One region of the Serratia sp. AS12 genome, then DNA from elsewhere that is predicted to be linked to it. Evidence: predicted binding sites of a transcription regulator. Region 1 holds the regulator's gene; each other region holds the start of a gene.
What was found. The regulator CRP, encoded in region 1, controls carbon source genes, mostly activating them, when cyclic AMP is high. The targets are predictions, from matches to a motif close to ATGTGANNNNNNTCACAT.
Positions count from the first base shown of each region.

Region 2: aaeR (HTH-type transcriptional activator AaeR) is a predicted target of CRP. The motif match lies at 5,893-5,910, and genes of this name have one in related genera.
Region 3: yrbN (protein YrbN) is a predicted target of CRP. The motif match lies at 3,802-3,819, and genes of this name have one in related genera.
Region 4: SERAS12_RS11120 (6-phosphofructokinase) is a predicted target of CRP. The motif match lies at 2,076-2,093, and genes of this name have one in related genera.

Region 1 covers NC_015566.1:5,033,258-5,041,267, reverse strand. The annotation lists gene SERAS12_RS23370 (aminodeoxychorismate synthase component II) at 1-97, shown strand, start outside; gene SERAS12_RS23365 (aspartate aminotransferase family protein) at 229-1,446, shown strand; gene SERAS12_RS23360 (YccS/YhfK family putative transporter) at 1,485-3,560, opposite strand; gene crp (cAMP-activated global transcriptional regulator CRP) at 3,615-4,247, opposite strand; gene SERAS12_RS23350 (OsmC family protein) at 4,627-5,034, shown strand; gene SERAS12_RS23345 (phosphoribulokinase) at 5,080-5,949, opposite strand; gene SERAS12_RS23340 (YheU family protein) at 6,101-6,334, opposite strand; gene SERAS12_RS23335 (hydrolase) at 6,331-7,311, opposite strand; gene SERAS12_RS23330 (LysE family translocator) at 7,430-8,010, shown strand, end outside.
Region 2 covers NC_015566.1:4,846,449-4,854,458, forward strand. The annotation lists gene pmbA (metalloprotease PmbA) at 1-740, opposite strand, end outside; gene yjgA (ribosome biogenesis factor YjgA) at 918-1,466, shown strand; gene SERAS12_RS22450 (barstar family protein) at 1,497-1,796, opposite strand; gene SERAS12_RS22455 (ribonuclease) at 1,802-2,251, opposite strand; gene aaeB (p-hydroxybenzoic acid efflux pump subunit AaeB) at 2,506-4,473, opposite strand; gene aaeA (p-hydroxybenzoic acid efflux pump subunit AaeA) at 4,473-5,408, opposite strand; gene aaeX (p-hydroxybenzoic acid efflux pump operon protein AaeX) at 5,416-5,619, opposite strand; gene aaeR (HTH-type transcriptional activator AaeR) at 5,928-6,839, shown strand; gene SERAS12_RS22480 (hypothetical protein) at 6,802-7,179, opposite strand; gene SERAS12_RS22485 (nucleoside hydrolase) at 7,385-8,010, shown strand, end outside.
Region 3 covers NC_015566.1:480,063-488,072, forward strand. The annotation lists gene rpsO (30S ribosomal protein S15) at 46-315, shown strand; gene pnp (polyribonucleotide nucleotidyltransferase) at 572-2,695, shown strand; gene nlpI (lipoprotein NlpI) at 2,824-3,708, shown strand; gene yrbN (protein YrbN) at 3,832-3,906, shown strand; gene SERAS12_RS02255 (DEAD/DEAH family ATP-dependent RNA helicase) at 3,896-5,869, shown strand; gene yedE (selenium metabolism membrane protein YedE/FdhT) at 6,017-7,231, shown strand; gene yedF (sulfurtransferase-like selenium metabolism protein YedF) at 7,228-7,467, shown strand; gene SERAS12_RS02270 (helix-turn-helix transcriptional regulator) at 7,476-8,010, opposite strand, start outside.
Region 4 covers NC_015566.1:2,372,110-2,380,119, forward strand. The annotation lists gene SERAS12_RS11110 (PTS sugar transporter subunit IIC) at 1-646, opposite strand, end outside; gene SERAS12_RS11115 (PTS sugar transporter subunit IIB) at 639-953, opposite strand; gene SERAS12_RS11120 (6-phosphofructokinase) at 964-1,944, opposite strand; gene SERAS12_RS11125 (DeoR/GlpR family DNA-binding transcription regulator) at 2,340-3,095, opposite strand; gene SERAS12_RS11130 (NUDIX domain-containing protein) at 3,197-3,793, shown strand; gene SERAS12_RS11135 (NUDIX hydrolase) at 3,790-4,155, shown strand; gene SERAS12_RS11140 (MalY/PatB family protein) at 4,252-5,433, opposite strand; gene malX (maltose/glucose-specific PTS transporter subunit IIBC) at 5,426-7,045, opposite strand; gene SERAS12_RS11150 (Mal regulon transcriptional regulator MalI) at 7,304-8,010, shown strand, end outside.

The sequences.
Region 1 (8,010 bases):
CCACCGTCAGTTGGCGCTGGAGGGTGTGCAGTTCCATCCGGAGAGCATCCTTAGCGAGCAGGGTCACCAACTGCTGGATAATTTTCTTAAAAGTTAATCAGTTAGGTTTTTTTTGCCGACGAAGACGATTTGCATTTGCCCTTTATTGGTTTTTTATGCATATTTTGTGATTATATTTTCACTTAATGGCAGTGAAAATACCGAATCACTTTTAGGGTGGACCCCATAATGACCGAAAAATACCCAGTAAGCCGCAGTACTTTCGATCAGGTTATCTTGCCTGTTTATGCACCTGCCCAGTTTGTCCCGGTGAAGGGCAAAGGCAGCCGCGTGTGGGACCAGCAGGGGAAAGAGTACATCGATTTCTCCGGCGGTATTGCGGTCACGGCGTTAGGGCACTGCCATCCAGCCTTGGTTGAGGCGCTGAAGCAGCAGGGCGAGACTCTGTGGCATACCAGTAATGTTTTTACCAATGAACCGGCGCTGCGCCTGGCCGGCAAACTGATTGATGCCACCTTTGCCGATCGGGTGTTTTTCGCCAACTCAGGCGCGGAAGCCAATGAAGCGGCCTTCAAGCTGGCGCGCCACTACGCCATTAGCCGCCACAGCCCCTATAAAACCAAGATCATCGCGTTTTATAACGCCTTTCACGGCCGTACGCTGTTCACCGTTTCAGTGGGCGGGCAGGCCAAATATTCTGATGGTTTTGGCCCAAAACCGGCGGATATCGTGCATGTGCCGTTCAACGATCTGGCGGCGGTAAAAGCGGTGATGGACGACCACACCTGTGCGGTGGTGATGGAGCCGATCCAGGGCGAAGGGGGGATCACCCCGGTGGACGCCGAATTCCTCAAAGGCGTGCGCGAATTGTGCGATAAGCACCAGGCGCTGCTGGTGTTCGACGAAGTACAAAGCGGTATGGGCCGCAGCGGCAAGCTGTTCGCCTATATGCATTATGGCGTGACGCCGGATATTCTCACCACCGCCAAAGCGCTGGGCGGCGGTTTCCCGGTCAGCGCCATGTTGACCACCGAAGAGATTGCCTCGGTGATGCAGGTGGGTACGCATGGCACCACTTACGGCGGTAATCCGCTGGCCTGTGCGGTGGCGGAAGCGGCGCTGGACGTGATCAATACCCCGGAAGTGCTGAGCGGCATCGAACAACGTCATCATCTGTACGTGCAGGCACTGCAGAAAATTGGCGAGAAATACGATATTTTCAGCGACATTCGCGGCATGGGCTTGTTGATTGGCGCAGAGCTGACTCCGCCGTATCACGGCAAGGCGCGCGATTTCCTCACCGCCGCCGCCGCGCGCGGGCTGATGATCCTCAACGCCGGCCCTAATGTGATCCGCTTTGCGCCTTCTTTGGTTGTGGAGCTGAAAGACATCGATGATGGCATGGCGCTGTTTGAACTGGCGGTACAGGACGTGATTAACGCGTAATCTTATTTCGGGATGACAAGGGGCGCCGCAGGGCGCCCTTATTGATCGCGCAGTTTACGTTTCAGCCAGATGCCATGATGGGGGCGCTGGCGCCAGGCCAGCGACGAAATGGTGTGCATGACGCTCAGGTGGGACAGAATGCGGCGCAGGTGGCGCTCCATTTCGGTAACCGGCATTTCCGGGTGCAAATCCGGTGGCTGCATGATGCTGTTGCCGCTGCTTGGTCCATCGTATTCCAGCCGCTGCTGGCAGCTTTGCAGCGCTATCTCGCAGGTTTGCAGATACTCCTGCGCCAGCTTGGGCGTCAGCATATAGTGCTCGCGCGCCAGAATGGTCATCGCGTTCAGGTGTTCGACAATAAACTGACTGTGCGTTACCCACAGGCGCATATCCGCCAGATAGCTGGATTCAAACCCCGGCTCCTGCATTGCCTGATTCAATGAGGTGAACAGCGCGTTGTGCGCCTGGTTCACCTGCATGCGCGCATAGGCCAGCGCGCTGGGATCGGGTTCCTGCTCTTCCAGCAGCAGGCGCAGTGCCTGTTGATCTTTCTCCAGCGCCTGATGGGCGTTCTTGCGCAGCAGGCCGCTTTGCCACTGTGGCCACAGCCAGATGGTGCCGCCGAACACCAACACGCAGCCGATCAGGGTGTCTATCAGGCGGGGGATCAGGAAATGTGTGCCGTTCAGCGCCAGCAGTTGCAGGGTATAGACCGCCGTCACCGTAAAGCCAATCACCGCCAGCCCGTAGTTTTTACGCGAAACCAGATAGGCCGCCAGCGTAATGACCAGCATCACGCTCAGGGTAGCGCCCTCGGGCATTTGCAACTGCAGCAACCCGGCGGCGATTACCAGCCCGGCCAACGTGCCGAGTGCACGGTGCTGGATGCGAACCCGGGTGGCGTTGTAGCCGTTCTGGCTCACCAGCATGACGGTCAGCAGGATCCAGTAAGGTTTTGGCAGATTGAAAACCATTCCCAGGCTGCTGCCTGCCGCCAGCATTACCCCCAGCCGTGCCGCATTGCGCAGGGCGTTGGATTTGAACGACAGGTAGCTGAACAGCGCCGGCCAGAACGGCAGGCGGTTTTGATTGGCCATCAGGTCGCGACGGTATAACGGATGCTGGGTGCGCAGCAGGCGAGCGATGCGGCTGAAGTGGTAGTAACAGAACTGACCCACTGGATTGTCGGGATGCTGTGCGGCCACTTTTTCCAATGCTGCCAGCTCGTTGGTCATACTGAAGCGCTGGGAGTATTGATGATAGAGAATATCGTGCGCCACCGTGCGCAGCCGGCCGGCAATCACCTGCGCATTGCGGCGGATAATCGCCTCGGCCTGGCTTTGCTCCACCAGTTTTTGCACTTCTTCCGGCAGGTGCAGGCTGACGGTAATGTGTTCTTGTAAATCCAGCGCGACCTGAAAGGTTCGCTGCAGGCGTTTTTGCTCGAGATTATTGGCGTGCGGCAAAAAGTTGAGCTGCTGATACAGCAAGCTGATCAGGTCCATCACTTTTTGCTGGCGCACCAGCAATGGCGGTAACGCGGTTTGCGGATCGGTATGTTGGGTTAACAGGGAATACTTGGCTTCAAAGTAGTCCGCCAGTTCCAGATAAAGCTGGCTCAGCGATTCGCGCATCGGCTGTTCTTTCCACAGCTTGAACCAGAACCAGGTGAACAGGCCGTACCAGGCGGTACCCACCACATACAGTAAGGGGGCGTACCACAGTGGCACCGTGCCGGCCATGCTGAGAGAAAAGATGGCGGCGATCAACGCGGCGGGGAGCAGGCGGGCATGTAATGGGCTGATTTCGCCGCTGACACCGAGCAGCAGAGCCAGGCCAAGCATCAACGCCGGCAGCGGCAATTGCCAGAGCAACGCCTGTTGCAGCAACAGGCTGCTGAGTGCAAACAGTGAACCGCCGACGATCAGGCGTTTGAAAAAACGTTTGTGGGGCGTGTCCAGCCCGGCGATGTTACAGCAGGCGGGAACCAGGGAAAACAGCAGGCCGAGTTGCAGGTGGCCGATCAGCAGGCCAAGGAGCACCGGCAGACACAGCACCAGCGTTTGCCGCAGTGCGTAATTGACTTCCGGGTGGTAAATCAGTCGACGCCACATGATCGGTCGGGGCATAAAAAAACGGCGCGAATCATCGCGCCGTTTTTTCAGTGATTAACGCGTGCCGTAAACGACAATGGTTTTGCCGTGGGCGGAGATCAGGTTTTGATCTTCCAGCATTTTCAGAATGCGGCCGACGGTTTCACGTGAACAACCGACGATCTGACCAATTTCCTGGCGGGTGATTTTGATCTGCATGCCGTCGGGGTGGGTCATGGCATCGGGCTGTTTCGCCAGGTTCAGCAACGTTTGCGCGATGCGGCCGGTAACGTCCAGGAAAGCAAGGTTACCCACTTTCTCTGAGGTCACTTGCAGGCGGCTTGCCATCTGCGCTGACAGGCGCATCAGGATGTCCGGGTTGACCTGAATCAGTTGGCGGAATTTCTTGTAAGAAATCTCAGCCACTTCACAGGCGGTTTTCGCCCTGACCCAGGCGCTACGCTCCTGGCCTTCTTCAAATAATCCAAGCTCGCCGATGAAATCCCCCTGGTTAAGGTAGGACAGGATCATCTCTTTACCTTCTTCATCTTTAATCAGCACCGCGACGGAGCCTTTTACGATGTAGTAAAGCGTTTCGGCTTTTTCACCTTGGTGAATCAGCGTACTTTTGGATGGATATTTGTGGATATGGCAATGAGACAGGAACCATTCGAGTGTAGGGTCTGTTTGCGGTTTGCCGAGAACCATTCGCTGTTATCCTCTGTTGTTATCGCTGCCTTGTGTCACAGGGGTCAGAGTTCCCTGTAAAACGTGCTGTCGCCGTTGTTTTAAGGGTGGCTGGCAGCAGGTTTTGAGGCGTGTCATAAATATACGCTGTTGCTCTAGCATATTAACTTGCCGGGAGAGCTGCAAGCTACATTCTATTAACATACCGGTAAAGGAGCCTTTCTCTGGGAGTTTCCCTGAAATCAGTGTCCCGGAAAGATTTATTGCGGCTCTGTTTGTAGCACAGAGTGAGGCGGGTGTCTCGTGTTGTCTTGCTCGCGCATGACTAGCATCAGGTTCCGTTGCCAGTTTCTATGCGAAAGCGTACTCTGATTTTAAGAAATTAATCGGAGTGACCAATATGCAGGCAAGAGTTAAGTGGGTGGAAGGGTTGACGTTTCTGGGGGAATCCGCGTCTGGCCATCAGGTGTTGATGGACGGCAACGCCGGCGATAAAGCACCCAGCCCGATGGAAATGGTGTTGATGTCGGTGGGGGGATGCAGCGCTATCGACGTGGTGTCGATCCTGAAGAAAGGGCGTAATGATGTGCGTGATTGCGAGGTAAAATTGACCTCCGAACGGCGTGAAGAAGTGCCGCGCATCTTTACCCATATCAACCTGCATTTTATCGTGACCGGCAAAGATCTGACCGACAATATCGTGGAACGTGCGGTGAACCTCTCCGCCGAGAAATACTGCTCGGTATCGTTGATGCTGAACAAGGCTGCCAGCGTGACTCACAGCTTTGAAATCCGCGACGTAGCGTAACGCGTAAGAATAAAGGGGCGCGGCTTGCCGCCGCGCTCCGACCCATTACCCGATTTTTTTGCCTTCCAGCAGTTGCTGCACCAGCGGCGCCATGATCAGCTCCATCGCCAGCCCCATTTTGCCGCCCGGCACCACCAGCGTATTGATGTGCGAGATAAAAGAGCCTTGCAGCATCGCCAGCAGGTAAGGGAAATCGATCTGATCCAGCCCGCGGAAGTGAATCACCACGAAGCTTTCATCCAGTGAAGGAATGGCTTTGGCGGCGAACGGGTTGGAGGTATCCACCGTCGGCACGCGCTGGAAGTTAATGTGGGTGCGCGAGAACTGCGGCGTGATGTAGTTGATATAGTCTTCCATCGAACGCACCACCGAATCCATCACCGCCTCACGTGAATGGCCACGCTCGCCGGTATCGCGGATCAGTTTTTGGATCCACTCCAGGTTAACGATCGGTACCACGCCGACCAGCAGATCGACGTGTTTGGCCACGTCGGTATGTTCGGCAACCACGCCGCCATGCAACCCTTCATAGAACAGCACGTCGGTCGGCGCCGGCAGCGCTTCCCACGGCGTAAAGGAGCCGGGTACCTGGTTATAGGGCACTGCTTCGTCGTAGGTATGAAGGTACTTGCGTGACCGTCCGGTGCCGTTCTTGCCGTACTCGATAAAGCTCTGTTGGAGCAGGCCGAAGTCGTTGGCCTCAGGCCCGAAATAGCTGATATGACGACCCAGATCGCGCGCTTTGCGGATCGCCGCGTCCATTTCCGGCCGGGTATAACGGTGGAAGCTGTCGCCTTCCAGCTCCGCAGCGCGGATGTTCAACTGCTGGAATATCTTACGGAACGCCACGCTGGTGGTGGTGGTGCCGGCGCCGCTGGAGCCGGTCACTGCGATAACGGGATGTTTGGCGGACATGGTGGTTGTCACTCCGTGTTAAATGCGCTGGCGTCAGAGTAGGGTTATTGGTCTGTTTGACGCCCTTTCGCCAAGGGCAAAATTCCGCGCGCGGGTTTGCAATGGTTCATTGTTACCTGATTTTTTCCGTCAGTCATAGAACCGGCAGGCACTAATTTTCTTCCTGCCCGGCACGGAACTGCCCGCGCGGCATGATGTTGATGGTTTCATGCAGTTCTGACCAGACCAACAGGACCTCGCCGTTTTTCAACTGGCGGCGAACGTCTTCCACTTTCTGCTCCAGCGAACGTTCGTGTTCGCCGTAGTCGGTGCCTTCGCGCAGCACAAAGGACTCGATCAGGCTGTTCAGGGTCTCGGTTTCCAGTTCTTTCCAGGGGATAATCACGTTGCGGGTTCCAGATAAGGGGAAAGCCAGGATGGAATGCGGTATTCCAGCCACATGTGGGGTTTGTTCAAACTGCCGCCGACAAAGCCGACATGGCCGCCAAACTCGGTCAACTGATATTCAATGTTGTGCGGCAGGCCGGCGATGTCGGGGATCACTTCGTCGGTCATGAAGGGATCGTCTTTGGCATGGATGATCAGCAGCGGCGTCTGAATTGCCGGTAACAGCGGCAGCGCGCTGCAACGGCGGTAGTAATCGGTGGCGTCGCTAAAGCCGTGGACGCGTGAGGTGATGACATCGTCAAAGTCGCGGATACGGCGCAGCGCCCGGAGTTGCGGCAGCTTGAGCGGCAGAGTGTCGGGGTAGTGCAGCAGCTTGCGGGTGGCGTTTTGTTTCAACTGCCCGAGCAGATAGTGCTGATAAACGCGCGAGAATCCTTGATCCATTCGCAATGAACAGGGCTCCAGCATCAGCGGAGCGGACACGATCACCGCCGCCTGCAACAGGCTGTCTGCCCCTTGCTGAGCCAGGTAGCAGGCCAGCATATTGCCGCCGAGCGAGATGCCAACCGCCGCCGTCGGCACTTCGCCGTGGGTGGCGTGCAGCCACCGCAGAAAAAAGCGTGCATCCTCCGTCTCGCCGGAGTGATAGATGCGCTGTTTGCGGTTCGGTACGCCGCTGCAACCGCGAAAATGCATAACCACCCCGAGCCAGCCTTTTTCACGCCAGGCGTTGAGCAGGCCGTGAGCATAGGGGCTGTAGAAGTTGCCTTCCAGCCCATGGAACAGTACCACGCGCGGCTTGCCGGCGGCCTGTGCCGGATCTTCGCTCCAGGCGAGATCGACAAAATCGCCGTCGGGCAATTCCAGCCGCTGCCAGTGCGGTTTCAACCGCACGCGGCGGCGCACCAGCCGTGGCAGCAGCGTTTGCAAATGTGGGTTACTGGCCCCGGTCAAAGGGCGAAAGGATTCATGCATAACCTGAGTAAAAATCTTATTGGCGGCTATTGTCTGATCAATAGCGCACTGTTAGCTTCAATACCATGAGTTAACAATAATACTGCAAAAAACGCCCCGGGTGAGGAGCACCCGCTTCATGGAACCGAGTTTATTTCTTTCGATGTTAGGCTTCCTGTGGGTTGCCGCGATCACGCCTGGCCCCAACAATATGTTACTGACCACCTCCGGCGCCAATTTTGGCTTTATGCGCTCACTGCTGTTGATGATGGGCATTATGCTCGGCATGCAAAGCATTTTGCTGCTGGTGGCATTCGGCGTCGGTAGCCTGATTTTGGTTTACCCTGCGCTGCACCTGATCCTGAAAGTCCTCGGCAGCCTGTACCTGTTATGGCTGGCGTGGAAAGTCGCTACCGCCGCCTATGAAAAGCTGGAAACCGACGTGGCGCCGCCGCAGCCTATCAGGTTGTATCAGGGCTGGCTGCTGCAGTTCCTCAACCCCAAGGCCTGGCTGATGGCATTGGGCGCGGTGGCGAGCTTCAGTCTGGCGGGCGATAAATATAACGCTTCTATTCTGGCGATTGCGCTGGGTATTTTCGTGGTGAATGTCGTCGCCGGGGTTATTTGGCTGGGGTTTGGCACGGTGATTGGCCGCTTGCTGCGCAGCAAAAAGGCCTGGATCTTGTTTAACCTTTCCATGGGGCTGTTAACCGCGGCCTG
Region 2 (8,010 bases), 190 kb from region 1:
TCAGAAGCGAACAGCACCGGGGCGGTCATGGTTGACAGCTTGCGCGGCGCCAGGCGCGACAAGGTGCGACGGGCGCACTCTTCCCCCACCCATTCAGGGCTTGCCAAATCGCCCATGGCGCGGCCAATGGTATAGGCGTAGTCACGCTCCATGTCGCCATTGTGTTCGGCGATCACGCAGCTCGACAGCGAATGGCGGCTTGAACAGTAGCTTTGCAACATGCCGTGGCTGTTGCCGAATACCTTGATGCCGTAGTGGCTGTTAAAGCTGCCGCCTTCGGTATTGGTGATGCGTTTGTCCGCCGCCAGCGATGCCTGCTCGGCGCGGGCAGCCAGCTCGATGCCTCGCTCCGCGTCCAGCTCCGCCGGGTGGAACAGATCCAAATCCGGCGCCTCAAACGCCAGCAGGTCTTTTTCCGCCGGGCCGGCGTTCGGATCCGCAGAAGTATACCGGGCGATATCCAGCGCAGCCTGCACGGTGCGGGCAATGGCGTCCGGGCTGAGATCGGTTGAAGAAGCGCTGCCTTTACGCTGCTGGTGATACACGGTAATGCCCAACGCGCCATCGCTGTTGAACTCGACGTTTTCCACCTCGCCAAAGCGGGTGCTGACGCTGATACCGGTAGATTTGGTTACGGCAACTTCTGCCGCATCGGAACCGGCGCGCGCCAGTTCCAGAGCCTGTGAAACGGCCTGTTCCAGCGCCTTGCGCTGTTCTGCAACTTGAGTGACTACTTTCATCAATCTGCCATAATTAATCAGAAAATCGTTGAGAAAAGTGCCGTGGCGGCGTGGTTGCGCGCGGAGTCACGCGCAAAAATCATGTGATTTATGCTTTTGAGTCTAACAGGAACCGCGTGGAATTTCGCATAAAGCCGGCAACCTGTTAGGATTAGCCTCTTTTTATCGGAGCCTACCATGAACAAACAGCCTGAAGACTGGCTCGACGATGTCCCGGAGAACAAAGACGAGGACGATGACGAGATTATCTGGGTCAGTAAAAGTGAAATTAAACGTGATGCCGAAGCACTAAAAGACCTGGGGGCCGAGCTGGTCGAACTGGGTAAGAACGCGCTGGAACGCATCCCGCTGGACGAAGATTTGCGCGCCGCCATTGAACTGGCGCAGAAGATCAAGAAAGAAGGCCGCCGCCGTCAGTTGCAACTGATTGGCAAGATGCTGCGCGCCCGCGACGTAGAGCCGATTCAAACCGCGCTCGACAAGCTGAAGAACCGCCACAACCAGCAGGTTTCGCTGTTCCACAAGCTGGAAGCGCTGCGTGACCGTTTGGTGGAAGAAGGCGATGACGCGATCCCGTCTATCCTGGCCCTGTACCCGGAAGCCGATCGCCAGCAATTGCGCGCACTGGTGCGTAACGCGCAGAAAGAGAAGGCCGCTAACAAGCCGCCGAAAGCCTACCGTCAAATCTTCCAGTACCTGCGCGATCTGGCCGAGACCGCCGAATGATCGTCGCCGTCACCATGGGATGAACCCGTTTCATCCCCGGTGATGTGCAGGTTCACCGCTGCTTTCACGAATATTGAAACGCAGGCTGCCTTCCAGCTCTTCCTCCGCCTCTTCAAACAGCAGGATAATCGCGCCGAAGCGGCGTTTGCTACGGGCATCGAGATGGGTAAACTCAATCTCGACCGGTAACCCGATATCGACGGTCACCACGTCCCACAGCGCGTCCAGATTGGCGCCGAACGCTTCGTCGAGCGCAAACTTATGCGCAAAATCGCGATAGAACGCCGGCAAATCGTGGATCTGATTAAAATCGAACTCTACTTTTGCCATCAAACTCACTCCACCCGAATGAAGTTTTTATAATGGTCACGCGTGACAAAAATCAGGCCGTCGCTGGAATACAACAGGCGATCGGCCCCGCGCCGGCCGCATTGATAATTAATGTCCGCCTCGCGCCATACCCGGCTGCGGGCGGTGGGCAGTTGCCCTTCACGGTTTGAGAAACGATCGCCGCCAATCGCTTTGCCCGGCAAAACCGAACACAGGTTGCCGTTGCGCGCATCCCACCCCTGCTCACGCGCCTGCTTTTTGGTGATGTAATAGTCCGGCAGCCGCTGATGCTGCTGCAGGTAGCTCACCACCCTTTTTTGCTGCGTCAGTTGGTCAATGCTCTGGCCTTCGGCCACCGCAGGCACGTTGGCAATCACCCGATCGTTACCGCGCAAAGCGCTAAAACCGGCTATCACAACGGCGATGACGATCGCCACGAGGATCCGCTTGTTCATTACTGTCCCTGACTGAGTGCCGACAGGGGTACATCAGTACCCATGCCCGTTGGATTTATAGATGAAAAAAATGAATCAGAGATGACCGGCAGGTAACATTTTCACTTCAGGGAACCCATGCCTCAACAATCCGCATCACCCATTCATGCTTATCATGCCATTTTCCCGTATGCCTGACACTCAGTGCAACTCCGAAACAAGGCCATATCAGGCAAGTATAGCCCCGGATAGCGGCATCAGGGGCCCTTAGCGCATCAGTCGATCAACGCATGGCGATAGCGGTGCAACATGTCGGCCAGGCGTTTTACCGGACCGGTGACGCTGAGCGGTGCCTGATAGTCCACCAGCTTCTGCTGATAGTCGTTCATCTCGCTCAGCAGCCGATCGTAATAGTAGGCACGTTTCACGTCATTCTTGGCCGAAACCACGTGGTCGGCAGTATTGCGGATCTGCTTATGGAAGGCCGAAAGCTCCTCGCTGGCCGGAATTTCCGCCCGCTGCATGCGCTGGTGAGCGATGATCAGGTTCAGCGCCAGCCGGTACTTGGCGATGTCGTTCGGGAACATCATCAACAGTTGATTAAGCTGCTGATAAAGCGCCGGCAGATGATTCTGCCGACGGCGCGACGCCTTGGTGGTCAGCGCCGAGACCGCGCTGCCGACAAACTGGTTCAGCAGCGTGCGGCCGGTGCGTTCACGCGAGTTGTCACGGATCAAGAGCAGCACCATCAACCCCACACAGCTGCCGAGGAACTGGCCGAGCGCGCCATCGAGGAACTGGGTGACGTTAAAGGTCATCGGGTTGCTCAACACCAGAATATTGATGGTCCCCGCCAGCAGGCCGAGCGAACCCAGCCGCCGTTTTTGCACCTCGATGCCGATGAAAAACGCCAGCAGACCCAGGCTGAGGCACAGCAATAAAATACTCTGCTGGGTCGCCGGCAGGATCACCATAAAGAACAGCGAACCGACCGGGATCGCCGCCAGCATGCCCAGCACAAAGTCCATCGCCACCATGCGCGGTGCCGGGGTGCGCATCGCCAGCGACGTAATCACCGCAATGATCACCATAAAACCGCTGCCGGAAGTCCAGCCGGTCCACAGCCACAACAGGCTGCCAAACGCCGTCGCCACAAAGGTGCGCAGGCCGTTAATCATGGCGTGATGCCCTTCCGCTGAGGTCGGTTTGACCACCACTTCACTGCTCAGCACGTCTTCTTCCACTGCGCTGATGCTGCTGTTGGTATGCACGCCTTTGGCCAACAGCAGGTAACGCGTGGCCGCGCCGACCCAACTGGTGATAGTCAGCAGCGTCTCGTCGGTGCGGTTGGTGGTCAGCACCTGGCGCAGCAGCTTCATGCGCTTGTGGATCTCCTGCGGCGTTTCCGCCGGCACCATCAGCAGTTCGCGGATATTGTCCTTCACCGCATCCGGGTGATTCAGCAGGATAAGATAGGTCTCGCAAGCCTGAGTAATCAGCGTCAGCGACAGAGTATGCAGCGCCCGAACGCGCCGGTTGACCTTCTGCCAGCGCGATGACTCCATCATCAGGTTGCTGCGCATGCCGTTCAGCGCGGTAGTGCTTTTGACCAGATTGCTCCAGGCGCGGTCAATGTCTTCTTTCTCGGCGTTACTGACGCACATCTGCATCAGCAGATACTGATCCACCAGCAGCTTGTCTACCGCCCGGTCGATATCCAGTTTGATCGAACGTGGCGAGAACAACAGGTCCGCCAGCACCGCGCTGACGATCCCCAGCACAATCTCGCTGCAACGTTCAATGGCGAACTGCGGCGCCTCTAGCAGATGGGCTTCGCTGGTAGCGACAGTGACGATGATGATCAGCGCGGTATAGCCGGCAAGCCCCCAGGCGTAGGAGTTTTCAACCTTGATCAGCGAAGAGATCCAGGTGCAAAACCCGGCCCACATGCAGCACAGCAGCAACATCACCACCGGCGCACGCGCGGTGGTGACGATAATTACCAGACCGACGAAACAGCCGATAAAAGTACCGATGATGCGCAACCAGCCGCGGTGGCGAATGGCACCGGAGAATGGCTCGCCGCCCGCCGCAAAGGCCGGGCCGGCGGCCACGATGGCGGCGGTCATCGCCGACCACCGCGGGGTTTCCAAATTGAGATGAAAACCGACAAACAGGGCAAACACAATCGCGAAGCTGAGCTTGAAAGCAAATCTCAGCCGAATAAACGTTGGGCTATTCATTAGCCAAACTCACGTAGCCGATGCATCAAACGAACAAAAGGCGAGCCGCTGTCGGCCTTGCGATCGTTCTTGCCGGTGATCACCACGGTCGCGGTGGTACCGGCCGGGTACGGATGCAACTGGTCTTTGTCGTCCAGCAGAATTTTAACCGGCACGCGCTGCGCCAGGCGCACCCACTCCAGGTTGCTGTCGATAGACGCCAACCCTTTGCTGTTCACGGTGCTGCTGCTGTTGTTAACGGCGGCGGCCACGCTATCGACGGTGCCGTGCATGATGCGGTTGCTGCCCAGCGGGGTGATTTCTACGCGGTCGCCCTTGTTCAGACCATTCAGCTTGGTTTCTTCCAGATAGGCCAGAATGTAGAAAGTGTTTTTCTTCACCAGTGCCACAGCAACCGAGCCGCGGGTAATGTATTCACCGCTGTGGACGTTCAGGTTGGTGACCCAGCCGTCGGCCGGCGCACGCACCGTGGTGCGCTCCAGATCCAGCTGCGCCAACTCGCGGGTCGCCACGGCTTTCGCCAACTGATGCTGCACGGTTTGCAGCACGTTGTTCGCCTGGTCGATCTCTTCTTGCGACATCGCCTGTACGCCCAAACGCACGCGACGGCCGGCTTCACGTTTTTTCTCCGCCGCCAGCGTCTGATAATAGGCAACGTCGGCGCTGGCTTCCGCCAAGGCCTGCTCATAGCGCGGCCGGTCGATAACGAATAGCACCTGCCCTTTTTTCACCAGTTGGTTATCCACCACCGGCACGTCGGTCAGCAGGCCGGTGACGTCCGGCGCTATCGCCACTACGTCGGCGGTAAACTTGGCGTCACGCGTCCAGGGGGATTCGGTGTAAAACACCCAGGCTTTGAATATGGCGACGATCGCTAACAGGACCAGAAACAAAGTGATCGCGATTCGAACTATTTTTATTGAGAAATTTTTCACAGCGACCTCAAACGAAAAGACGTGAAATCAGATAGAACAGACAGCAATACAGCGCAGTATTAAACAGCGCCGGATGCCAGACAAAATCGTAAATCCCGGTGGGTTGCAGCAGGCGGCGCAGCAAGAAAAACAGCGCCAGCGATACCAGCAACTCAAAAAATACCGGGGGAAACGACAGTCCGAAGATGACCATAACCGGAAGCAAACTCATCCATTTTTCCTTATTGTTCACTGCACCGGGCGTTACCCTTTCTTCTCATTCACATTCTCTTTACATGTTAGCTGACGCGCACCACAAATTTCGGCCCAGACAGGTCAGGAACCTGAAAAAAGGATAAACTCAGGGGCATACATCCGCGATAGGGATTGCGAGGATATCGGAGGGATCGGCCAAAGCTGCTCTGCCGACCGCACTCACGCGTTGGTAAGGTCTTTCCACCCGACCGGTTTATATTAGCGTGCTTACTATCAACCTATCAACAATCTGTGATCTAAATCACTTTTAAGCCAGAGTGAATAATGGAAAGACTAAAACGGATGTCGGTGTTCGCAAAAGTCGTTGAATGCGGGTCGTTTACGGCGGCTGCGCGCCAGCTTGATATGAGCGTTTCGTCTATCAGCCAGACCGTCTCCAAACTGGAGAATGAGCTGCAGGTCAAGCTGCTCAACCGCAGCACGCGCCGCATTGGCCTGACGGAAGCCGGGAAAATTTACTATCAGGGCTGCCGCCGCATGCTGCAGGAAGTGAGCGAGGTGCACGAGCAGCTGTACGCGTTTAACAATACGCCGACCGGCACGCTGCGTATCGGCAGTTCGTCCACCATGGCGCAAAACGTGCTGGCGACCATGACCGCCGATATGCTGAAGGAATATCCCGGCCTGACGGTGAACCTGGTGACCGGTATTCCGGCGCCGGATCTGATTGCCGATGGGCTGGATGTGGTGATCCGCACCGGCGCGCTGCAAGATTCCAGCCTGTTCTCCAAACGCCTCGGTTCAATGCCGATGGTGATATGCGCCGCGAAAAATTACCTCAGCCAGCACGGCACGCCGCAGAAGCCCAGCGACATGGTCAACTTTTCCTGGCTGGAATACAGCGTGCGGCCGGACAGCGAATTCGAACTGATAGCCCCCGAAGGCATCACCACACGCATCTCGCCGCAAGGGCGCTTTGTCACCAACGATTCGCAAACCATGATCCGCTGGCTGAAAGCCGGGGCAGGCATCGCCTATGCACCGCTGATGTGGGTGATCGAAGAGATCAAACGCGGTGAGATCGAGATCCTGTTCAAAAGCTATCACTCGGATCCTCGCCCGGTATACGCCCTGTACACCGAGAAAGACAAGCTGCCGCTTAAGGTGCAGGTGTGCATCGACTACCTGACGGAGTACTTCAAGCGCGTGGCGGAAGTCTATCAGGGCTACCGCTGATCAGAAAACGGCGCGCCAGGGCACCAAGCAGCAACAGCGCCAGCATGCCCAGCCCCCAGATTAACCAAACGGCGTAGCCCGCCCAGGTGAGCAACTGCGGGAAAGAGCCGGCCAACCAACGCCCCAGCTCCTGCAGCATCGGTAACCAGCCCTCTACCAGCGTCTGCGGCACCAGGCTGAGCAAGCCGGTAAACTGGGGTGCCAACTGCGCCGAGCCGTTTTCCGCCAAGCCCACCAGTGCAGGTAACCAACCCAGCACGCCGGAGACGCCCCAGGCCAGCAGCGTCCATAACCCCATTGCCGCCAGCACGGCTGCCAGCGCCCATCCGTTCTTTGTCATGATCTCCCCTTTCTGTGTTGCACTAAGCAGCAATGTAAACCATGGACTCCACTCCAGGGTAAAGCGCCGGCGCGGGGATTTACGTTTAATTACACCGCAACATTGGCAATGCTTTGATGCGATTAACAAAAGCACCATTGGCATTACTCCGCTCTGCACCGCTGCGCTATGCTGCGGGCACCTCTCCTCTGCATCAGGAATAAAAATGAAAAAAATCATACTGGATTGCGACCCTGGGCATGACGATGCGATCGCCATGTTGCTGGCCTGGGGCAACCCGCAGATCGAACTGCTGGCGGTCACCACCGTGGTCGGCAACCAGACGCTGGATAAAGTCACCCGCAACGCACTGGCCGTTGCGCGTATCGCCAATATTACCGGCGTCCCCTTTGCCGCCGGCTGCCCGCGCCCGCTGGTGCGGCAGATTGAGGTAGCACCCGATATTCACGGTGAGTCTGGCCTTGATGGTCCGGCGCTGCCGGAGCCGACCCTGACGCTGGAGCCGCGCCATGCGGTGGACTTGATCATCGATACGCTGATGGCGCATCCGCCAGGCAGCGTGACGCTGGTGCCGACCGGCGGCCTGACCAACATTGCCATGGCGGTGCGCAAAGAACCGCGTATCGCCGAGCGGGTAAAGGAAGTGGTGCTGATGGGCGGCGGCTATCACGTGGGTAACTGGAGCGCGGTGGCGGAATTCAATATCAAGATCGACCCTGAAGCGGCGCACATCGTGTTTAATGAAAAGTGGCCGCTGACCATGGTCGGGCTGGACCTGACCCATCAGGCGCTCGCCACGCCGGAGGTGTGCGAACGCATTGCCGCCATCGG
Region 3 (8,010 bases), 890 kb from region 1:
AGAGATCGGCGCCTGTATTTATTATCTATAATCTGGAGTATGACAATGTCTCTAAGTGTTGAAGCTAAAGCTCAAATCGTAGCTGATTTTGGTCGTGGTACTAACGACAGCGGTTCTACCGAAGTTCAGGTTGCCCTGTTGACTGCGCAGATCAACCATCTGCAAGGCCACTTCTCAGAACACAAAAAAGATCACCACAGCCGTCGTGGTCTGCTGCGTATGGTTTCTCAGCGTCGTAAGCTGCTGGATTACCTGAAGCGTAAAGATGTAGCACGTTACACCAGCCTGATCGAGCGTCTGGGTCTGCGTCGCTAATCTAGCAAGTTTCAGCGGAAAGGGGCCTATTTTGGCCCCTTTCTTCTAGGAAGCATAAGCAAATCAGGTTAATGTATTACTGATGTTTCCAAACAGGTTCTTCCGTTACAGAGGTTCGCGCGGCTAATGAGAGGCTTTGTCTCAGGCTTGAGATAAGGATTGTCATTAGTCGCGAGGATGTAGTGAGAAGGCAAATCGAGTCACTGGCGTGTCGAGTCGTCAATACGATTGCGCGCCGTTAATCAAGGATATAATTTTGCTGACACCGATCATTCGCAAATTCCAGTATGGCCAGCATACCGTCACCATCGAGACCGGTATGATGGCTCGTCAGGCCACCGCCGCCGTTATGGTGAGCATGGATGACACCGCAGTATTCGTTACCGTAGTTGGCCAGAAAAAAGCCAAGCCAGGCCAAAGCTTCTTCCCACTGACCGTTAACTATCAGGAGCGTACTTACGCTGCTGGTCGTATCCCGGGCAGCTTCTTCCGTCGTGAAGGCCGTCCGAGCGAAGGCGAAACCCTGACCTCACGCCTGATTGACCGTCCGATCCGTCCACTGTTCCCGGACAGCTTCCTGAATGAAGTTCAAGTGATCGCGACCGTAGTTTCCGTTAACCCGCAGGTAAACCCGGACATCGTTGCGATGATCGGCGCTTCTGCTGCCCTGAGCCTGTCCGGTATTCCGTTCAATGGCCCAATCGGCTCTGCACGCGTGGGTTACATCAACAATCAGTACGTGCTGAACCCAACGACCGACGAGCTGAAAGAAAGCAGCCTGGACTTGGTCGTTGCCGGTACCGCTGGCGCAGTGCTGATGGTTGAATCCGAAGCTGACGTTCTGAGCGAAGATCAGATGCTGGGCGCGGTGGTGTTTGGCCACGAGCAACAGCAGATTGTTATCGAAAACATCAACTCCCTGGTTGCCGAAGCCGGCAAGCCTAAGTGGGACTGGCAGGCACCTGCAGTCAACGAAGCGCTGCACGCGCGCGTTGCAGAACTGGCAGAAAGCCGTCTGGGCGACGCTTATCACATCACCGAGAAACAAGAGCGTTACGCTCAGGTAGATGCGATCAAGAGCAGCGTAGTTGAAGCCCTGCTGGCACAGGACGAAACCCTGGACGCGTCTGAAATTCAGGACATCCTGGGCAGCGTTGAGAAAAACGTTGTACGTAGCCGCGTGCTGCGTGGCGAGCCGCGTATCGACGGCCGTGAAAAAGACATGATCCGTGGTCTGGACGTGCGCACCGGCGTGCTGCCGCGTACCCACGGTTCCGCACTGTTCACCCGTGGCGAGACTCAGGCTCTGGTTACTGCAACGCTGGGCACCGCCCGTGACGCGCAAAACCTGGATGAGCTGATGGGTGAGAAAACCGACAGCTTCCTGTTCCACTACAACTTCCCTCCGTACTCCGTAGGTGAGACCGGTATGGTGGGTTCGCCTAAACGTCGTGAAATTGGTCACGGTCGCCTGGCGAAACGCGGTGTATTGGCTATGATGCCTAAACCAGAAGATTTCCCGTACACGGTGCGTGTGGTTTCTGAAATCACCGAATCCAACGGTTCTTCTTCAATGGCTTCTGTCTGTGGTGCCTCTCTGGCGCTGATGGACGCAGGCGTGCCAATCAAGGCAGCCGTTGCGGGTATCGCAATGGGCCTGGTTAAAGAACAAGATAACTTTGTCGTTCTGTCCGACATTCTGGGTGACGAAGATCACCTGGGCGACATGGACTTCAAAGTAGCCGGTAGCCGTGACGGTATTACCGCGCTGCAGATGGACATTAAAATTGAAGGCATCACCCGCGAAATCATGCAGGTGGCACTGAACCAGGCCAAGGGCGCGCGTCTGCACATCCTGGGCGTGATGGAACAGGCTATCAGCACCCCGCGTGGCGATATCTCTCAGTTCGCACCACGTATCCACACTATCCGAATCAACCCGGACAAGATCAAAGACGTGATCGGTAAAGGCGGCTCTGTCATCCGTGCGCTGACCGAAGAGACCGGCACTACCATCGAAATCGAAGATGATGGTACGGTTAAAATTGCTGCTACCGACGGTGAGAAAGCCAAGTTCGCTATCCGCCGCATCGAAGAGATCACCGCAGAGATCGAAGTGGGCCGTATTTACCAAGGTAAAGTGACTCGTATCGTTGATTTCGGCGCATTCGTGGCGATCGGTGGCGGTAAAGAAGGTCTGGTGCACATCTCTCAAATCGCTGACAAGCGCGTTGAGAAAGTGACCGACTATCTGCAGATGGGTCAGGAAGTACCGGTTAAGGTACTGGAAGTTGACCGTCAGGGCCGTGTGCGTCTGAGCATCAAAGAAGCTACAGCGCCAGAAGCAGGTTCATCTGCACCTGCGCCTGAAGCAGAATAACTGTATAGATAGATTTACAGCTCCCAGCCATGGGGTTGGGAGCTGTTCGTATCGCGCGGGTAGGATGCCTGCGTATTAGCAAACGGATGACAGGATGTTCATCCAATGTTTGTCTTCGGGAGTGGGAAATGAAGCCTTTCTTGCGCTGGTGTTACGTTGCGACAGCACTCATGCTGGCAGGATGCAGCAACCATGATTGGCGTAAAGACGAAGTTTTGGCGATCCCGTTGCAGCCAACGCTGCAGCAGGAAGTGATCCTGGCGCGCATGGAACAAATACTTGCCAGCCGGGCACTGACGGACGATGAGCGTGCGCAGCTTTTATATGAGCGCGGTGTGCTGTATGATAGCCTCGGGCTACGTGCACTGGCGCGCAATGATTTCTCGCAAGCGCTGGCGATACGTCCTGATATGCCGGAAGTTTTCAACTACCTGGGCATTTACTTAACGCAGGCAGGCAATTTTGATGCTGCCTATGAAGCGTTTGATTCTGTACTAGAGCTTGATCCAACTTACAATTACGCGCGTTTAAACCGGGGCATCGCACTGTATTATGGCGGCCGCTTCCCGTTGGCGCAGGATGATCTGCAGGCGTTTTATCAAGACGACCCAAACGATCCCTTCCGTTCGTTGTGGCTGTATCTTGTGGAAAGAGAAATCGATCCCAAGAAGGCTGACGTAGCGCTCCAGCAGCGTTATGACAAAGCGAACCGAGGGCAATGGGGATGGAATATTGTCGAATTCTACCTGGGCAACATCAGTGAAAAAACGCTGATGGAAAAGCTCAAGGCAGATGCAACGGATAACACTTCGCTCGCTGAGCATCTCAGTGAAACTGACTTCTATTTGGGTAAACACTACCTGAGTCTGGGGGACAAGGACACCGCTTCGGCGCTGTTCAAACTGACGGTTGCTAACAACGTTCATAATTTCGTTGAGCACCGCTATGCATTGTTGGAATTGGCGCTGTTGGGCCAAGAACAAGACGACCTATCGGAATCGGACCAGCAATAGCTGACGAACAACTATCAGCCTGATATACATTGGTTTTTTTGCCAAAGTTATCGCCTTAACGGGCGAGGGCTTCTTTGTTCGTTTTATAATCTAATTTGAGCCGGTTCACACTTTTCAATGAAAATGACTGAAAATTTTCTCGACGAGTTATGTAGACTGGCCGCCATTATTAATGAGGCACGTGTACATGACTACTGAGCTTGAAACCTCTTTTGCTGACCTGGGGCTGTCTGCTCCTATCATTTCTGCCCTGACCGATCTGGGCTACGAAAAACCGTCACCGATCCAGGCTGAGTGTATTCCTCACCTGTTGAACGGCCGTGATGTGCTGGGCATGGCACAGACCGGTAGCGGTAAAACTGCAGCGTTCTCGCTGCCACTGCTGCACAACCTTGACGCTTCCCTGAAGGCACCACAGATTCTGGTGCTGGCGCCGACCCGCGAACTGGCGGTTCAGGTTGCTGAAGCGATGACTGATTTCTCTAAACATATGACTGGCGTTAACGTTGTTGCCCTGTACGGCGGCCAACGTTACGACGTGCAGCTGCGCGCCTTGCGTCAGGGCCCACAAATCGTAGTGGGTACCCCAGGCCGTCTGCTGGACCACCTGAAACGCGGCACGCTGAACCTCTCTAACCTGAGCGGTCTGGTGCTGGATGAAGCCGACGAAATGCTGCGCATGGGCTTTATCGAAGACGTAGAAACCATCATGGCGGAGATCCCGGCTGAACATCAGACCGCGCTGTTCTCTGCAACCATGCCGGAAGCGATCCGTCGCATTACCCGTCGCTTCATGAAAGATCCGCAGGAAGTGCGCATTCAGTCCAGCATCACTACCCGTCCGGACATCAGCCAGAGCTACTGGACTGCGCAAGGCATGCGCAAGAACGAAGCGCTGGTGCGTTTCCTGGAAGCTGAAGACTTTGATGCGGCGATCATCTTCGTGCGTACCAAAAACGCGACCCTGGAAGTGGCTGAAGCGCTGGAGCGCAGCGGTTACAGCAGCGCCGCACTGAACGGCGACATGAACCAGGCACTGCGTGAGCAGACCCTGGAGCGTCTGAAAGACGGTCGTCTGGATATCCTGATCGCTACCGACGTTGCCGCTCGTGGTCTGGACGTTGAGCGTATCAGCCTGGTTGTGAACTACGACATCCCTATGGATTCCGAGTCTTACGTTCACCGTATCGGCCGTACCGGTCGTGCTGGTCGCGCCGGCCGCGCGCTGCTGTTCGTGGAAAACCGCGAACGCCGCCTGCTGCGCAACATCGAACGCACCATGAAGCTGACCATTCCAGAAGTTGAACTGCCGAATGCAGAGCTGCTGGGTGAGCGTCGTCTGGCCAAGTTCGCCGCTAAAGTACAGCAACAGCTGGAAAGCAGCGATCTGGACATGTACCGCGCACTGCTGGCTAAACTGCAGCCGGAAGAAGAGCTGGAAATGGAAACCCTGGCCGCAGCACTGCTGAAAATGGCGCAGGGCGAACGTCCTCTGATTCTGCCACCGGATCCGGTGTTCAAACCGCGTCAACGTCGTGAGTTCAACGACCGTGACGAGCGTGGCTCTGATCGTGGCAACGACCGTCGCCGTGAAGCGCGTCCAGACAGCCGTGACGGTGGTGCTGAGCGTCCACGTCGCGAACGTCGTGACGTTGGCGAAATGCAGCTGTACCGCATTGAAGTGGGCCGTGATGACGGCGTGGAAGTTCGTCATATCGTTGGCGCGATCGCTAACGAAGGTGATATCAGCAGCCGTTACATCGGTAACATCAAGCTGTTTGCCGGCCATTCCACCATCGAACTGCCAAAAGGCATGCCGGGCGAGATCCTGTCTCACTTCACCCGTACCCGCATCCTGAACAAGCCGATGAACATGCAATTGCTGGGCGATGCACAGCCGCATGAACGTCGTGAGCGTCGCGAAGGCGGTGCTCCAGGTGCAGGTGGCGAGCGTCGTGGCGGTGCTCGTCCGTTCAACGGTGAACGCCGTGAAGGTGCCGGCGCCGGTGCTCCGCGTCGTTCTTTCAGTGAGCGTCGCGAAGGCGGTGCTCCTGCTGCAACTGGCGAACGTCGTGGCAACGCCAGCCGTGACGGTCAACGCGCACCGCGTCGTGATGATGCCGCTCCGGCTGCACCACGTCGCCGTTTCGGTGATGCATAACGTCTGATTTAACCGTTCGCGGTTAGTCACACTGAAAAACCAGCCTTCGGGCTGGTTTTTTTATGCCTGAAATTTGCCGTTAAGCGCGGTTAAATGACGTATCCTTTATAAGGTTTTTTCTTATGGATACTACGCACAGGAGATGCCATGAGTTGGCAGCAATTTAAATCTCAATATCTGGTGCGCTTTTGGGCGCCACTGCCGGCGGTGATTGCCGCCGGGATACTCTCGACTTACTACTTCGGCATGACCGGCACCTTCTGGGCGGTAACCGGCGAATTTACCCGCTGGGGCGGCCATCTGTTGCAGGCGTTCGGTCTGCATCCTGAGCAATGGGGTTACTTTAAGGTTATTGGCCTTGAGGGCACGCCGCTGCAACGCATCGACGGCCGGATGATCATCGGTATGTTCGCCGGCTGTATCGCCGCCGCGCTGTGGGCCAACAACATCAAGCTACGCCGGCCACAGCACCGTATCCGCATTGTGCAGGCGTTGTTGGGCGGCATTATCGCCGGCTTTGGCGCGCGGTTGGCGATGGGGTGTAACCTGGCGGCATTCTTTACCGGCATTCCGCAGTTCTCGCTGCACGCCTGGTTCTTCGCGCTGGCGACCGCAGCCGGTTCTTACTTTGGCGCCAAATTTACCCTGCTACCGCTGTTTCGTATTCCGATAAAACTGCAAAAAGTGCAGGCTGCCGCGCCGCTGACGCAAAAACCAGAGCAGGCGCGCCGCCGTTTCCGCCTGGGAATGGTGATTTTTTGCCTGTCGATCGCCTGGTCGCTATGGACGCTGTTTGATGCGCCGAAGCTGGGTATCGCCATGCTGTTCGGCATCGGCTTTGGTCTGTTGATTGAACGCGCGCAGATCTGCTTCACCTCGGCGTTCCGCGATCTGTGGATCACCGGCCGCACCCACATGGCGAAAGCAATCATTATCGGCATGGCGGTCAGTGCCATCGGTATTTTCAGTTACGTGCAGCTCGGCGTTGCGCCTAAAATCATGTGGGCCGGCCCCAATGCGGTGATTGGCGGGCTACTGTTCGGTTTCGGCATCGTACTGGCCGGCGGCTGCGAGACCGGCTGGATGTACCGCGCGGTGGAAGGTCAGGTGCATTATTGGTGGGTCGGGCTGGGCAATATCATCGGCGCCACGCTGCTGGCTTACTACTGGGACGATTTGGCCCCGGCGCTGGCTACCGACTACGACAAGGTCAACCTGCTGGACACCTTCGGGCCGATCGGCGGCCTGCTGGTCACTTACCTGCTGCTGGCGCTGGCGTTTGCCGCGATGCTGTGGTGGGAGAAACGTTTTTTCCGTGCCAAACCCGACGCACAGGTGGTTAATTTAAGGAGAGTGTCATGAAACAGACGGCGATAGTACCGGATTACCGGCTGGACATGCTCGGCGAGCCTTGCCCCTACCCGGCGGTGGCGACACTGGAAGCCATGCCGCAGCTGAAACCGGGAGAAATTCTTGAGGTAATCAGCGATTGCCCGCAGTCGATCAATAACATCCCGCTCGACGCGCGCAACCACGGTTACAAGGTGCTGGATATCCAGCAGGACGGCCCGACCATCCGCTACCTTATCCAACGCTGACACCAAGGTTACTCTGCGCCGCCGGTCAACTGATGCAGGCGGCGTTCACTCTGCTCATCTGCCGGTACGTACACCAACATCCGGTCGCCGTTGCGCGGCGCCGACCACCAGTTATTCTGCCGCAGGCTCATCACCCCCACTAAAGGATGGCGAAAGCGTTTGACGTTGTTGTCGATGCTGCGCACCTCATGCCGTTCCCAGAGGGTGCGGAAATCCTCAGAGACCGCCAGATAGCGCGCCAGTTGCGCCTCCCAGATCGGTTCGCCCAAATGCTCCGCCATCTGCGCGCGAAACAGCGCCACCATTTTCGGCATCACTTCATCCCAGTCCAATTGGCTGGCACGCCAGTGTTCGTGGGTGAACGCCAAATAGATACAGTTGCGATCTTCCGGTGGCAGTTCGGCAAGTTCGACGCCCATCAGCAGACAATAGGCCCGGTTGAAACCCAGGATATCGAAGCGTGCGTTGGAAATGATTGCTGGCAGCGGGTCGAGTTGGTCAAGGATTTTTTGCCCGTATGCCGACAACGGCTCGCAGCCGTCG
Region 4 (8,010 bases), 2.7 Mb from region 1:
TGTCGGGTAATTCCAGATCCTCGGTGGAACGCGAACCTTTGCCGACCACCTTGGCGACCGCCGCCTGCACCAGATAACCGATGGTGCAGAAGTGCCCCAGCGCCACCTCGTCCGAACCGGTGATTTTGCGCACGACCGGCTGCGCCAGTGCCGGCATCAACACCGCCATCACGCCGCCAAAGATCCCGCCGGTCAAAATCAGCGGCATCCCGGTCAACCCGGCTTTATAGCCGATCACTGCGCCGATGGTGGCCATCCACAACAACGCCTGCCCGGTCAGGAAAATGTATTTGAACGGGGTGATGCGGGCGATGATGATATTCACGGCGAAAATCACCAGCAGCGTCATCGCCACTTCAGAACCCAGCTCGCGGTTGGCCAGGCCGGCAATGGCGGCGACGTCGGTGATGTAACCGGTCATGCCGAAACCGTGGGTGAAGATACTGTTCAGGTAGGTCAGGGCACCGACAATGATGTTGATGCCCGCCATCATGATCAGAAAGCCCAACAGCGTTTTGAACGTGCCTTCGGCGACCTTGCCGGTGGATTTTTTCTGCAGCAACAATCCCAGCATGGCGATAAAGGCAATCAGGATCGACGCCTGACCAAGCAGATCTTTGACGATAAAATCGATCAGGCTACTCATGATGAGGGCCCTTCATGTCGCGCTCTTTCAAAAAGGCCACAATCTTTTGCTCGATTTCCACTTTATCGGTGAGCCGGTGGAGAACAATGACCCGTTTTTTTTCTTCTTCGCTGGCGTCGGCATTTAAAATATCGGCGAAGGTTTTTTGGGTCAGAATAATATCTGATTTAAAGGCGCTGGCCTCAGAGATCGTGGTGTGATCAATATCGGCTTCAATCTCTAATTTTTTCAGCACCGCTTTTGCGCTCATTTCGATGGCAAAGCTGGAGCCGAGGCCGCAGCCGCAAACACACAGTATTTTAAGCATGGACATCTCCTCAGATTATATTTAACTGCCTGGCGAGTTTGTAATGGTGTCCTTCGGTGTCGACCAAACGTTTTTGCATGCTGATTAAATCAATCGGAATAGGTTGGTTGCCGGCATTAATAATGATTGCCTTGTTTTTCATTCCGGAATGAATACAGCGCACGACTTCGCTGGCCATAAGGGTTCCCTGATAGATTTCTTCACAGGTGGGATCGCCATTGCGCAGACCGTACCCCACGATGGTTTTGCGAATGCGCACGCCAATCTTGGGTTCCAGCTGTTTAATCATGGTGTCGATCGCCCCCTGGAAGCCTGGCGAATACTCTTTGGTATATCCCTCTGAACATAAAATGATAACGCTGTTTTGCCGCTCCAGCCGGTGGGTTATTTTTTCCGCCAATGCGTTCAAAGGATGTTGGCATTCTGGAATCAGGGCAAAGTCCGCATTGGACTTTATCGCCGATTGCAGCGTTAGCTCCCCGCAGTAACCGCCCAGCAGCTCAATCATAAATACGCGGCCCGGCAGGGCGCGCCCGGTATTTCTCAGCTTGGAGACTTCTTTTATCACCTGCTCGCAGGCGGTGGAAAAACCGATGGTGTAGTAGCTACCAAAAACGTCATTGTCGATGGTCATGCCCACGCCAAAACAGTTAACGCCAAACTCACTGAGCGTATTTAAAAACTGCAGCGAGCCGTCGCCGCCGGCCATAATAAGCACGTCAATGTGCAGAGCTTTAAGTTGCTTGCCGATAGTTTCATATTCACTGGCGACCAGTTTCTTTGCCGTACGACCAGAAGAGATAATGGGCATCGATGAAATAGAGAAATCGACCAGGTCGCGTCTGGCGATGGAATGATGCTGATTAGCCAGTAAACCCGGTATTCCGCCGTTAAACAGAACGATATCTGCCTGCGCCAGCCTGGCGACCTGGAAAATAAAGTTGTTGATGCCGGTGACATCGCCACCGCTTATTACCATGCCGATTTTCATATGCCTGCTCCCAGCCCGTTCCGTTGCAGTCATTGTTATTTTTGGCATCGGTAAAATTTGCAGGTGATATCACAAAACAATCACAAATATTTCCTTCGAAGAGATTGACAGCACTATAGATAGCAGGATTTCTGAGAAGCAGATCTCATTTTATTTTTTTGAGACAAAAGAGAAACGGTGACTATTTATTAATAATCAATATGTTGCAGATATGTTGTTTTTGAACGATGGATAGGGTGAAAAATAGGGGGGCGGGCAGAGGGAAGTTTAATGAAGTGTGATTACTCTCGCATTTTTTGCGGTAATAAGAGGGAGGCGAAGAAATTAATAGCGCTCAATACGCGGTCAGGGTTAATAACCGCGTATTGATTGTGTTTTTTATTTGGCCGCGGCACTCAGGCTCTCACTACCGTGACCCCGGCCTGTTCCAGTGGGGCGATCAGCGCGGCGTCGGTCGCGCGTTCGACAATAATGGTCTGTGCCAGCGTGATGTCGCCAATCGCAAATTGTGAGGCGGCGTTCAGCTTGGCGGCGGAGGCCAGCACCACGGTTTCTGCCGCCCGCGCCGCCAGCGCGCGCTTGATATAGGCCTCTTCAAGGTCGCCGGTGCTCAGCCCGGCGGTCGGGTGCACGCCCGTCACCCCCATAAAGTAAATGTCGGCGCGGATGTGCGACATGGCTTCCACCGCGGCGGCCCCCACGCTGACGATCGAGTGTTTATACAACCGCCCGCCGATCAGGATCACCTCCACTTTTGGGTGTTCAACCAACCCGACCGCCACGCTGGGGCTGTGGGTGACGATAGTCGCCTCCAGCGTGGGCGGCAGCTGTTTCACCAGCTCGGCGGAGGTGGTGCCGCCATCGATGATCACCACTTGTCCTGGAATGATCATCGCTGCTGCGGCTTTGGCTATCGCACGCTTGGCGGCGGATTCCTGCCCGTTTCTTTCGGCAAAGGTGCCAATGGCGGGGGAGACCGGCAGCGCGCCGCCGTGCACCCTTTGCAGCAGCCCTTCGCTGTCCAGCTCACGCAGATCGCGGCGGAGGGTGTCTTCAGACAGCCCGAACATTTCGCTGAGCTGTTTGGCCAGCACCTGTCCGTCCTGTGCCAGTTTTTCCAGAATAATTTTCTTGCGCTGACTGGTGAGCATCGCGTTGTCCCGTTAAATTTGCATTGCACGAAATATCTTGATCATACACGAAACTGCACGATAGTATCCAGTTCCTTTCCTGAGTTGTGGAGTTGACCAACATGATTGCGACTAAAGATCGGGTTCGTATCGTTGAAACCCGGGTGCTGTCCGATGACTGGTATCTGCTGAAAAAAACCACCTTTGATTTTTTGCGCCGTGATGGCGTCTGGCAACGGCAAAGCCGCGAAACTTACGATCGCGGCGACGGCGCGACCATTTTGCTGTTTAACCGGCAGGTGCAAAAGGTGGTGCTGACGCGCCAGTTCCGCTTCCCGGTGTTCGTCAACGGCCACGACGGCATGCTGATAGAGGCCGCCGCCGGCTTGCTGGACAATGCCTCGCCGGAGGAGCGCATTCGCGCCGAGGCTGAGGAGGAAACCGGCTATCGGGTGCAAAACGTGCAGAAGGTGTTTGAGGCCTACATGAGCCCCGGTTCGGTGACCGAAAAACTGCATTTCTTTGTTGGGGAATATGATGCCGACAGCCGGGTGAGCGACGGCGGCGGGGTGGAGGCGGAAGGCGAAGACCTCGAGGTGATCGAGATGCCGTTGGCGGACGCTCTGCACGCCATCCGGCAAGGAATTATCGTAGATGCCAAAACCATTATGCTGCTGCAGTTTGTGGCGCTTAACCGTACCCTGGAGAATAGCTTATGAGTGCTCAATTGATTCTGATAGCCGGCCCGTACCGCAGCGGCACCGATGGCGATCCGCAGCGCATTGCCGCTAACCTGCACCGTTTGGAGCAGGCGGCGCTCGAGGTGTATCAGCGCGGGCATGTGCCGGTGATTGGCGAATGGCTGGCGCTGCCGTTGGCGGCGGCGGCCGGTTCAACCCAATTGGGGGACGCGGTAAGCGAGGCGTTTCTCTATCCGGTGGCCCATCGGCTGATTGCCCAATGCCAGGCTATTTATCGCATTGAAGGCGCATCGGCGGGGGCGGATAACGACGTGCGGCTGGCCAATGAGCGCGGGTTGAATGTCTATTACCGCCTGGACGATATTCCGCAAGCGAAATGAACAGGGGGCGAACATGTTCGCCCTGAATGACCCAATAGCGGGCGCAGCCTGTAACCGGTGACGGTTTGGTCAATCCCCGGTGGCAGGCCCGGCCGACTAAACCTCGCCCAGAACAAACCTCAATCCGCTAATCAATTTATCCATGCCGGCTTCCACCTTGCTGCGTGGGCAACCGACGTTCAGCCGCAGGAAGCCGCGCCCCTCTTCGCCGTAAGTGAAACCCGGCATAATCGCGACCTTCTCGCGGTCGATCAGCACCTGTTGCAGTTGGCTGTCATCAACGCCCAGCGGGCGCAGATCGATCCAGGCCAGATAAGTGGCCTGCGGCGGCTGCCAGTCGAGCATAGGAAACGCCTGGTTCAGCCGTTCGGCAACGTAGGTCAGGTTGTCTTGCAGGTAATCGCGCAGTGCATCCAGCCAGGGCTCGCCGTGGCGATAGGCAGCAATGTGCGCCACCACCGCCAACACCGCCGGTGAAGACAGCCCGTCGCGGCTTTTCAGCAGTTGGGTGTAGGCGTCGCGAGCGGTATCGTCGCTGATAAACCCGTAGGCGCCGGTCAGCGCCGGAATATTGAAGGTTTTGGAGCCGGAGGTCAGCAGGGCCCAGGGCGTGGTCGCCACCTGGCTCCATGGCGTGTGGCGCCTCTCGCCCCACACCATGTCCATATGGATCTCATCGCTGATCACCCGTACATCATGGCGTTCGCACAGCTCGGCCATCTGCTGCAACTCCGCCGCGCTCCACACCTTGCCGGTCGGGTTGTGCGGGCTGCACAACAGCAGGATCTTGGTTTGCGGCCGCGCCAGCAGCGCTTCCAGGTGCGCCATATCGCACAGCCATTGGTCGCCTTTTTTGTGCAACGGGCAGGCCAACAGTTGACGCTGATTACCGAGGATCACCTTATAAAAGGCGTCATAGGCCGGCGTGTGAGTGACCACGAATTCCCCCGGCGCTGACCACAGGCGGATCATCTGCGCTGCCATGTAGATCACCGACGGACCGTAAACCGCCATCCCGGTGTCGATCGGCGTATTGAAGCGCTGCTGATACCAGTGGCGCACCGCGCCGAGAAAATCCTCATGCTGCCAACGGCTGTAGCCCAGCACGCCGTGCTGCAGGCGTTGTTGCAGCGCCTCGATAATGCAGGGGGCGGTAGCGAAATCCATATCGGAGATGGTGAACGGCAGCAGGTCATCGCTGCCAAAGCGATCGGCAATGTAATCCCACTGCGTGCACCAGGTGCCGTGCCGATCGACCGGAGTAGAAAAATCAAACATGCGACGCTCCCTGCAGGGCGGCAGCAGGAAGCGCCGCCGCTATCAGTGAGTCTAATTCATCTTTTACCGATTGTACCTGCGGGCCGATCACCACTTGCAGATTATGGTCATTGAGGTGCACTACGCCAATGGCGCGGTTGGCCTTCAGCGCCGCGTCATCCACCTGGCTCATGTCGCTGACCGACAGGCGCAGGCGGGTGATGCAGTTATCCAGCGAAACGATATTTTCGCTGCCGCCCAGCGCCGCCAAAATGGCCGACACGTTATAACCGGATTTACCGACCACGCCTACCTGTGCGCTTTGGCTGGCGGCGGTGTCGCTCTCGCGGCCCGGCGTTTTGATGTTAAAGCGCTGGATGGAGAAGCGGAAAATGGCGTAGTAGGCGGCAAACCAGATGGCGGCGACAATCGGCACCAGATACCACTTGGTGGCGGTGCCGTGCAGGATGCCGAACACCACGAAATCGATGATATTGCCGTCGGTGTTACCGATGGTCACGCCCAGCAGCGCCATCAGGGTGAAGCCCAGCCCGGTCAGAATGGCGTGGATGAAGTACAGGAAAGGGGCTACGAACAGGAACAAGAACTCGATCGGCTCGGTGGTGCCGCCGACTACGCAGGCCACCACGCCGGAGATCAGCAGACCCTTAATTTTATGTCGGTTTTCCGGCTTGGCGCAGTGATACATCGCCAATGCTGCACCCGGCAGGCCGCCGAGGAACGCCGGCATTTTACCCTGCGACAGGAAGCGGGTAGCGCTTTCGGCAAAGCCGGTGGTGGTTGGGCAGGAGAGCTGCGCCTGGAAAATGGTCAGGGCGCCGCTGACGCTGTGGCCGCAAACGTCCAGCGTGCCGCCCGCTTCGGTAAAGCGGATCAACGCCACCAGAATATGGTGCAAACCGAAGGGTAACAGCAGGCGTTCGCCGGTGCCGAAAATCATCGGGCCAAAAGCGCCCGCGCCGTTGATCACCCAGCCGAGGCCGTTGATGCCGGCGGCGAACCAGGGCCAGATCAACGGAATAACCAGCCCGCACAGGCCCAGCACCAGGGTGGTGACGATCGGCACAAAGCGGGTGCCGCCGAAGAACGCCAGCGCATCAGGCAGGCGGATGGTATTGAAACGCTCATGCAGCAGATAAACGATGATGCCGACGATCACCGCGCCCAAAATGCCGGTGTCGATTGACTGGATACCGAGAATGTTCTGGATGTTATTGGCTTTTAACACCAGCGGGTCGGTGGTGGGCAGAATGCCGGTAGTGGTCAGATAAAAATTGGTGGCCAGGTTGAGCACGGCAAAACCGACAAAGCCGGAGAATGCGGCGACGCCTTTGTTTTCACGCGCCATGCCCAGCGGAATGGCGATGGCGAACATCACCGGCAAGAAGCTAAAGGCAAAAGAGCCCATCTTGTTCATCCAGGTGAACAGCAACTGGAAGGCGGGGTGGCCGATAAAAGGCAGCAGAGTGATGACATCGCGGCTGCTCAGCGAACTGCCGATCCCCAGCATGATGCCGCAAAAAGACAGCAAGGCGACGGGCAGCATGAATGTCTTGCCCAGGCTCTGGAAAAACTCCCAGAGCGTTATTTTTTGTTTTTTAGATGCTGGCATGACCGGCGGCTCCTGGCGAAAAAAACGTGCAAAAGTGATGTGTGCCCCTGTTAGGTAAAAATAAGATAAAACGTTTTACCTAGCAAAAATGCGCCGCTAATCACAATTATGGCAGGTGCTTTGCGGTGACAATGGTGATGCCAGTAAAACGTTTTACCGAACAGAAAGATTCGGTATACCATGGCTTCACAGACAGGCCCTATGGTTTTCAGGCTGCAGCGTTTGCACAATATGCCCAGGATCGGGCTTGCAGGGGTTATGACTATCAAAAAGATCACCATCACCGATGTCGCACAGCTGGCCGGCGTCTCCGTCACCACCGTTTCACTGGTACTGAGCGGCAAGGGCCGTATTTCGGCCACCACCGTGACGCGGGTCAATGAGGCGATCGAACGGCTGGGCTATGTGCGCAACCGCCAGGCGGCGACGTTACGTGGCGGTGAATCAGGCGTGATAGGGCTGATCCTGCGCGATATCTGCGACCCTTTTTATGCCGAAATGACCGCGGGCTTAAGTGAGGTGCTGGAGGCGCACGGCAAAGTGTTGTTCCTCACCCAGAGCGGCCGCGACGGCAAAGGGCTGATGCGCTGTTTTGATACGCTGCTGGAACACGGCGTCGACGGTATGGTGCTGGCGGGGGGGATGCGTTCGGCGGCGGGCCTGAAGGAAAAGGCTGCAGAGCAGGGCGTTCCTCTGGTGTGCGCCGCGCGTTCGAACGGGCTGGAAGGCGTCGACGTGGTGCGCCCGGACAACATGCAGGCCGCCAAGATGGCCACAGAATTCCTGATCAAACGCGGCCACAGCCAAATTGCCTATCTGGGCGGCCAGAGCAGCTCGCTGACCCGCGCGGAACGGTTGGGGGGCTTTTGCGCCACGCTGGTGCAGTATGGCCTGCCTTTCCGCTCCGAATGGATTGTCGAATGCGATGACCATCAGCGGGCGGCGGCGGAGGCGGCGGAAAACCT